One region of the Occultella kanbiaonis genome, then DNA from elsewhere that is predicted to be linked to it. Evidence: predicted binding sites of a transcription regulator. Region 1 holds the regulator's gene; the other holds the start of a gene.
What was found. Region 1 encodes LexA, which represses DNA repair genes until DNA is damaged. Its sites were predicted from a motif close to TCGAACANNTGTTCGA; they were not measured.

Region 1 (4,166 bases):
CGCGCTCAGGACGGCGGTGGACTCCGGCCGCGCCAGGTACGCGGGCATCTCCTCCTACTCGGCGCAGCGGACCCGTGAGGCTCTCGCGGTCGCGGACCAGCTCGGGCTGCGCCTGAGCGTGCACCAGCCGTCGTACTCGATGATCAACCGCTGGATCGAGCACCCGGGTCCCGCCGGCGAGTCACTCCTGGACGTCGCCGGGGCGGCCAGGCTCGCTCTGGTGGTGTTCTCGCCGCTGGCGCAGGGCATGCTCACCGACCGCTACCTGGACGGCGTCCCCTCCGACTCGCGTGGCGCGAAGGGTGCCTCGTTGAAGAGGGAGTACCTCACGGCCGCCAACCTCGACCGGATCCGTTCGCTCAATGCCATCGCCGAGCGGCGCGGCCAGACGCTGGCCCAGCTGGCGGTGACGTGGGTGCTGCGCGACCCGCGTGTCACGACCGCCCTGGTGGGCGCGTCCAGCGTGGCCCAGTTGGACGACACCCTCGCCGCGCTCGACGCACCGAGCCTCACCAGCGCAGAACTGACCGAGATCGATCGGTACGCCCGCGACGGCGGCGTGAATCTGTGGGGCGCGCGCTCAAGCGACCTGTGAGGGGTACCGATCCGGCCCGATGCGGCGCGGCGTCCGCGTCTGCCGACGGCCCGGCCGGCGGACGCCCGCCGGGACCCGGTCGATGCTGCCGCCGGTGGTGCTGGCTTCCCCTCCAGCGCCACCGGCGGCGGTCTATGGGAGCGATTCCTCGCTCTGGTCCGGGCGGTCCACCCGCAGGGCGGCGATCGCGGCCTCGAAGTCCTCCAGCGAGGAGAAGGCCTGGTACACGCTGGCGAACCGGAGGTAGGCCACCTCGTCCAGCTCGCGCAGGGGGCCGAGGATGGTCAGTCCGACCTCATGCGCATCGATCTCCGCGACACCGTTGCTGCGGATCGTCTCCTCGACCTGCTGTGCGAGCAGGGCAAGGTCGTCATCGGAAACAGGCCGCCCCTGGCAAGCCTTGCGGACGCCAGAGATGATCTTGTCCCGGCTGAACGGCTCGACGGCACCGGAACGCTTCATCACGTTCAGACTGGTGGTCTCGACCGTCGTGAATCGCCGCCCGCAGTTCGGGCACTGGCGCCGCCGCCGGATCGCGGACCCGTCCTCGGCGGTCCGGGAGTCCACGACGCGGGAATCGGAGTGCCGACAGAACGGGCAGTGCACCGACGGATCCTTCCCACATCGTGGCCGTCGTTCCCGTGCACTACATGTGCGCGGATCACAACGGTGTAACTACTAGATGTAGGGAAACGTTAGGCGTTCGCGTGCCCAGATGCAAGCGACTTCGGGCACACGAGCGGCTTCGCCCTGCTGCCGGGCCAACAGTGGGTCAGCCGACGGGAACCGTGAGCGCCTGACCTGCCACCACCGTGGAGGTGGCGAGCGAGTTCAGCTCCATGATCTGGTCGACCACCACGCGCACGTCCGCGCCGGGTGCGGCGTGCTCGGCGGCGATCGCCCAGAGGCTCTCCCCGGGCGAGACGACCACCGTCGCCACCTCGGTGGGGGCGGCCGGCTCGGACGGGAATGCGAGGCCGAGGACCGACCCGAGCGCCGCGGCGACGACGAGTCCGAGCACCACGAGCACCCGGCGACCGCGGACCGTCAGCCGCAGCGGCGCATCGACGGCCGTGCGGGCCGGCTCGACCGTCTCGGCGGGCAGTGCGTCCGAACGGCGCACTGGCCGACGGACCGGCCGCACCGGGGCGCCGTCACGCTCGGGCCGCGCGAGCGGCACGGGCACCGGTGCCAGCGCGGGCGCCGAGGTGAGGTCGGGCAGGGCGGGCGCGAGTCGACGAGTCGGCGCCGGTGCGAGCGGGCCGACCAATGCCGCGGGCGAAGGCACCAGCGCGACCGCGGACGACCCGACGGTCGGGTGCGCACTCACGACCCGGGTCACCGGCCGGGCCGCCCCGGCGCGGCCCCCCGGCACCGCCGACAGGTGGCGACGACGTACAGCTCGGCCGCGCCGCGTCCCGGCGTTGGCACCCGCGCGGAGCTCGGCGTGGGGGAAGGCCAGTGCACTCATCGGGAGTCTCCTCGGTCGTCGCGGGTAGAACGATTGTTCGTCGAACGGCTGTACTGAAGGTAGCACGCGGCGATTCCGATGTCGACACGCCAGTCGAACACATGTTTTGCGGATCGGCCGATGACGCCTACTGTGGTCCTGAACACTTCGACAGCACATCACCGCCCTCTGACAATGGCGGAAACACAGGCCGAACCGACCATCAGGAGGAGACCGTGACCCGATCCAGCCGCTCCAAGTCCCCCGACCCGAAGGACACCCCCGGCCCCGACGGCCTCAGCGTGCGTCAGCGGCAGATCATGGGCTCCATCCGGTCGAGCATCGAGGCCAAGGGCTACCCGCCCACCATGCGAGAGATCGGTGCGGCCGTGGGGCTGGCGAGCCCATCCTCGGTGAAGTACCAGCTCAACCTGCTCGAACAGAAGGGGTACCTGCGCCGGGACCCGATCTCCACCCGCGCGATCGAGGTCATCGCGCCGGATGACGCCCAGTCCGTCCGCGGCGACATCGACATCTTCGAGGCGCCGGACCGGGAGGGCATCGATCCCGGTGCCGCGTATGTGCCGGTCGTCGGCCGGATCGCGGCCGGTGGCCCGATCCTGGCAGAGCAGGCCGTGGAGGACGTGTTCCCGCTCCCCCGCCAGTTGGTCGGCGAAGGCGATCTGTTCCTGCTCAAGGTGGTCGGCGAGTCGATGATCGACGCCGCGATCTGCGACGGCGACTGGGTGGTCGTGCGGCAGCAGAACGTCGCTGAGAACGGCGAGATCGTCGCCGCGATGATCGACGGCGAGGCGACCGTGAAGACGCTCAAGCGCTCCGCTTCGCAGGTCTGGCTGATGCCGGCCAACCCGGCGTTCTCACCGATCGACGGGAACGAGGCGCAGATCCTCGGCCGTGTGGTGAGTGTGCTCCGCTCGATCTGAGGTCGGGGTTCGGCTTCTGGGGCGCCCGGGTCAGAAGCCGAACTGCCGGGCGACGCCGCGGATCTCGTCCGCGCTGGCGCGCAGGCTGGCAAGCTCGGACTCATTGAAGTTGAACTCGAGACGCTCGCCCACGCCGTCGCGGTCCACGATCGACGGGACCGACAGGCACACGTCGGAGATGCCTAGGTAGTCCTCGAGCAGGCTCGAGACAGGCAGGATCGCACGCTCGGAACGCAGCACCGACTGGATGATCCGCACGCCGGCGAGGCCGATGGCGTGGTTCGTGGCGCCCTTGCCGTCGATGATCCGGTACGCGGAGTTCTTCACCTCGTCGGCGATCTCGGCCAGGTCCCCTGGGCTGAGCACGCCGGTGGCGGCCACGAACTCCCGCAGTGGCACCCCGCCGATGTTGGCGGCGCTCCACAGCGGGAACTCGGAGTCGCCGTGCTCGCCGACGATGTAAGCGTGCACGTTCCGGACCGCGATCCGGCTGTGTTCGCTGAGCAGGTACCTGAGCCGTGAGGTGTCCAGCACCGTGCCGGAACCGAACATCTGCCGCGGCGGCAACCCGGAGATCTTCAGCGAGGCGTAGGTGACCACGTCGACCGGGTTCGTCACCATCATGTAGATGGCGTCGGGCGCGACCTCCACCAATTGCGGCACGAGCGTGCGCATCAGGTTGATGGTCCGGTCCGCGAGCTCGATACGAGTCTGCCCCGGCTGCTGTTTTGCACCGGCGGTCACCACCACCATGTCCGCGCCGGCGCAGATCCCGATGTCGTCCGATCCCTCCACCGCACCCATGGGCATGAAGGCCATGCCGTGGGAGAGGTCGAGGGCCTCGGCCTCCACCTTGGCCCGGTTCACGTCGTACAGGACCACCCGGCGGGCGACGCCCCGGATCAGCGCCGCGTATGCGAGCGTGGCGCCGACCGAGCCGGCGCCGACGATGGCGAGGGTGGAGACCCCGGGAGGTGTGGTGGCGCGGTCTGGTGCCTGGGTCACGACGGGATTCCTCTCGTGGTGGATCGCCTTCGCGGTAACCCTATCCGGCCCACGGCGGGCCGCCCGATCAGGCGCCCGCGAGCCTGCCCGGCGACGCCCGGACCAGGTCGACGCGATCCGTGCTCACGAGTCCCGCCGATCGGTTCCTCAGCCTTCGATCGCGGTGTAGTTT
Region 2 (4,166 bases), 330 kb from region 1:
CCTTCTCCGGCCGACGGCGCTTGGCCGGCATCGGGATGGAGCGTCGCCCGGAGAGGTACGCCCCGGTCATCGAGCCCTCGTTGGCGAGCAGCCCGGCGTAGTCACCGGAGTGCACGATGTGCCCACCGAGCTCGCCGGCACCGGGACCGATGTCCACGATCCAGTCGGCCGCGCGGATCGTGTCCTCGTCGTGCTCGACCACGATCAACGTGTTGCCGAGGTCACGCAGCCGGGTCAGCGTCTCGATCAGGCGCCGGTTGTCCCGCTGGTGCAGGCCGATGCTCGGCTCGTCCAGCACGTACAGGACGCCGACCAGACCGGACCCGATCTGCGTGGCCAGCCGGATCCGCTGCGCCTCGCCACCGGAGAGCGTGGCCGCCGGGCGGGACATGGACAGGTAGTCGAGACCGACGTCCAGCAGGAACCCCATCCGGGCGTGGATCTCCTTGAGCACCTGCCCGGCGATCGCGGCCTCCCGCTCGCCGAGCTCGAGGCCGTCCAGGAACGTCTTGGCCTCGTCGATGGGCAGGGCGCACACATCCGCGATCGACTTGCCGCCGATCTTCACGGCGAGCACCTCGGGCTTGAGCCGGGTGCCCTCGCACACCGGGCACGGCACCTCCCGCATGTACTCCTCGTACTTCTCCCGCGACCACTCCGAGTCCGTCTCTGAGTGGCGCCGCTCGAGGAAGGCGATGACCCCCTCGAACCCGGTGGAGTACGAGCGTTCGCGGCCCCACCGGTTCTTGTACTTCACGTGCACCTTGTGGTCCTTGCCGTACAGCACCGCTTCCTTCGCACGCTGCGGCAGGGCCCGCCAGGGGGTGTCGATGGAGAACCCGAAGTCGTCCGCGAGCGCGGCGAGGACCCGGTCGAAGTACTGCGAGGAACTCTGCGCCCACGGGGCGATCGCTCCCCCGGCAAGGCTCAGCTCGTCATCGGAGACGACGAGGTCTGGGTCCACCTCGAGTCGGGTCCCGATCCCGGTGCACTCCGGGCACGCGCCGTAGGGGGCGTTGAACGAGAACGTGCGCGGCTCGATCTCATCGAGCGCGAGCGGGTGTTCGTTGGGGCAGGCGCGCTTCTCCGAGAACCGGCGTTCCCGGCCCGGGTCATCGGCGTCCGCGTCCACGAGGTCGACGATCACGAGGCCCTCGGCCAGCCCGAGCGCCGTCTCGACCGAGTCGGTCAGTCGCTGACGCATGTTCTCGCGCACCACGAGCCGGTCGACGACGACCTCGATGCTGTGCTTGAGCTTCTTCTCCAGCACCGGCGGCTCGCTCAGCTGGACGACCTCGCCGTCCACCCGGGCGCGGCTGAACCCCCGCGACTGCAGGTCCCGGAACAGGTCCGCGTACTCCCCCTTGCGACCGCGGATCACCGGCGCCAGCACCTGGAACCGGGTGCCCTCGGGCATCTCCCGGAGCTGGTCGACGATCTGCTGCGGCGTCTGCGCCGTGACCCGCTCGCCACACACCGGGCAGAACTGGGTGCCCGCACGCGCGAACAGCAGCCGGAGGTAGTCGTAGACCTCCGTGATGGTGCCCACCGTGGACCTGGGGTTCCGGTTCGTCGACTTCTGGTCGATCGAGACCGCGGGCGACAGCCCTTCGATGAAGTCCACGTCCGGCTTGTCCATCTGGCCGAGGAACTGCCGCGCATAGGCGGACAGCGACTCCACGTATCGGCGCTGCCCCTCCGCGAAGATCGTGTCGAAGGCCAGCGAGGACTTCCCCGAGCCGGAGAGCCCGGTGAACACGATCAGCTGATCCCGGGGTAGGTCGATGCTGACGTTCTTGAGGTTGTGCTCGCGTGCGCCGCGGACGAGAAGGGTGTCACTCACGCCCAACATGGTAAGTCGAATCTCGGACATCGTACAACCGTTCGACGGCGTGTCGGCGCCGCCTCGGCGCGCCGTGCGCCTGCGTGGTCCACCGGCAGGGGCAACAATGGCTGGGATGAGCAGCCCAAGCACAGCCGCATCGCGCACGCCGATCGAGGATTACGCCGTCCTCGGCGACTCCCGCACCGCCGCCCTCGTCAGCCGGACCGGCTCCATCGACTGGCTGTGTCTGCCCGCCCTGGACTCGCCGGCGTGCTTCGCGAACCTCCTCGGCACCCCCGAGAACGGCCGGTGGCTCCTCACCGCCCCGGACGCGACCGACGTGCGACGCACCTACGACGGCGGGTCGTTCGTGCTGACCACCGTGTACACCACCGCGACCGGTCGGGCCCGGGTGACCGAGTGGATGCCCATGGAGGACGAGCGCGCCGACGTGCTGCGCCGCGTCGAGGGCCTCGAGGGCACGGTGTCGTTCCGCCACGAACTGGCCATCCGGTTCGGGTACGGCGCCATCGTGCCGTGGGTGCGCCGCACCGAGGACCCGAACGGGAGGCCGGTGATCAGGGCGGTCGCCGGACCGGACGCGCTCACCCTGCACGGTGACCGGCTCCCCCGTGCCACGGACAAGCGCCACGAGGACGAATTCGACGTGCCGGCCGGCGGGCGGCTCCAGTTCAGCCTGACCTGGACCCCCTCGTGGGCGGACGTCCCGGAGGCGCTGCCGGCCGACGACTACCTCGGCGCCACCACCGGGATCTGGGACGCCTGGGCATCGGCGGGTGCGTACGGCGGGTCGCACCCGGACGCCGTCAAACGGTCGCTGCTCGTGCTGCGGCTCCTCACCAACGACGAGACCGGAGGGATCGCGGCCGCGGTCACCACCTCACTGCCGGAGGAGTTCGGTGGCGTGCGCAACTGGGACTACCGCTACTGCTGGCTGCGCGACGCCTCACTCACGCTCGAGGCACTGCTCGACTTCGGGTACCGCGAGGAGGCCGCCGGCTGGCGGTCGTGGCTGCTGCGCGCGGTCGCCGGCGACTACGAGGACCTGCAGATCATGTACCGCATGGACGGCGGTCGCGACCTGCCCGAGCGGGAGTTGCCCCACCTGCCCGGCTACGCGGCCTCCGCCCCGGTACGGATCGGGAACGGCGCCGTCGGGCAGGTCCAGAACGACGTCCTCGGCGAGGTGATGGTCGCCCTCGACCAGGCCCGCGAGGCCGGCCTCGCGGAGAGCGAGGACTCCTGGTCGCTGCAGGTCCACCTGGTCGAGGACATGCTCGAGCGGTGGCGCGAGCCCGACCACGGCATCTGGGAGATCCGCGGCGACAGGCAGCACTTCACCCAGTCGAAGGTGATGTGCTGGGCCGCCGTCGACCGGGCGATCCACGGCGTCGAGGCCCACGGCCTGCCCGGCCCGGTGCGGATGTGGCGCGCCGCGCGCGACGAGATCCGCGCGGACGTCCTCGCCCACGGCTACGACCCCGCGACCAACAGCTTCACGCAGCACTACGGGTCCACCGAGGTGGACGCGTCGCTCCTGCAGTTGCTCCAGGTGGACTTCCTGCCACCCGACGACCCGCGGATCGTCGGTACCGTGACCCGGATCGACGCCGAACTCGCGCACGGGCCGCACGTGCTGCGCTACCACACCGCCACGGGCGTGGACGGGCTGCCCGCGGGCGAGCATCACTTCTATGCGTGCTCGTTCTGGCTGGTGGACGCGCTCGCGCGGATCGGGCGCACGGACGAGGCCGCCCGGCGGATGTCCGAGCTCGTCGCCACGGTCAACGACCTCGGGCTGCTCGCCGAGGAATACGACCCGGCCAACGCCCGGTTCGCGGGCAACTTCCCACAGGCGCTCTCCCACCTCGCCCTGGTGCGCGCCGCCCACACCCTGGAGGCCATCGAGTGAACAGCGCAGCTTTCGTGCCCGGACATGTCAGTCCGGGCGGTCCGTCCGTCCACTGGGCCGTGCCGGGCCTGGAGATCCGCAAGGCCAGCGTGTCCGCGCAGGACAACAACTGTTACGTGCTCACCGAGGCCGACGGCGGCACGCACCTGATCATCGACGCCGCCGACGACGCCGCACGGGTGCTGGCGCTCGTCGCCGAAGCGGGCGGTGGGCCGGTCACGGCCATCGTCACCACCCACCGACACGCCGACCACCACCGTGCGCTGGCCGAGGTGGCCGCCGCGACCGGCGCGCGGGTGCTCGCCGGCACGGCCGACGCCGGCGAGCTGCCGATCCCGGCCGACGGCGAACTCACCCACGGCGACACGCTCACCCTGGGTGGGATGGACCTCGCGGTGGTCGGCCTGC

Region 2: the regulator LexA is predicted to act here: its motif matches at 1,873-1,888, upstream of uvrA (excinuclease ABC subunit UvrA).

Annotation. Positions count from the first base shown of each region.
Region 1 is NZ_CP046175.1:2,117,284-2,121,449, reverse strand. Features, by position in the region: gene GKS42_RS09745 (aldo/keto reductase) at 1-595, shown strand, start outside; gene nrdR (transcriptional regulator NrdR) at 728-1,201, opposite strand; gene GKS42_RS09735 (LysM peptidoglycan-binding domain-containing protein) at 1,368-2,066, opposite strand; gene lexA (transcriptional repressor LexA) at 2,366-2,989, shown strand; gene GKS42_RS09725 (L-lactate dehydrogenase) at 3,020-3,994, opposite strand.
Region 2 is NZ_CP046175.1:2,442,881-2,447,046, reverse strand. Features, by position in the region: gene uvrA (excinuclease ABC subunit UvrA) at 1-1,852, opposite strand, end outside; gene GKS42_RS11290 (glycoside hydrolase family 15 protein) at 1,959-3,758, shown strand; gene GKS42_RS11285 (MBL fold metallo-hydrolase) at 3,755-4,166, shown strand, end outside.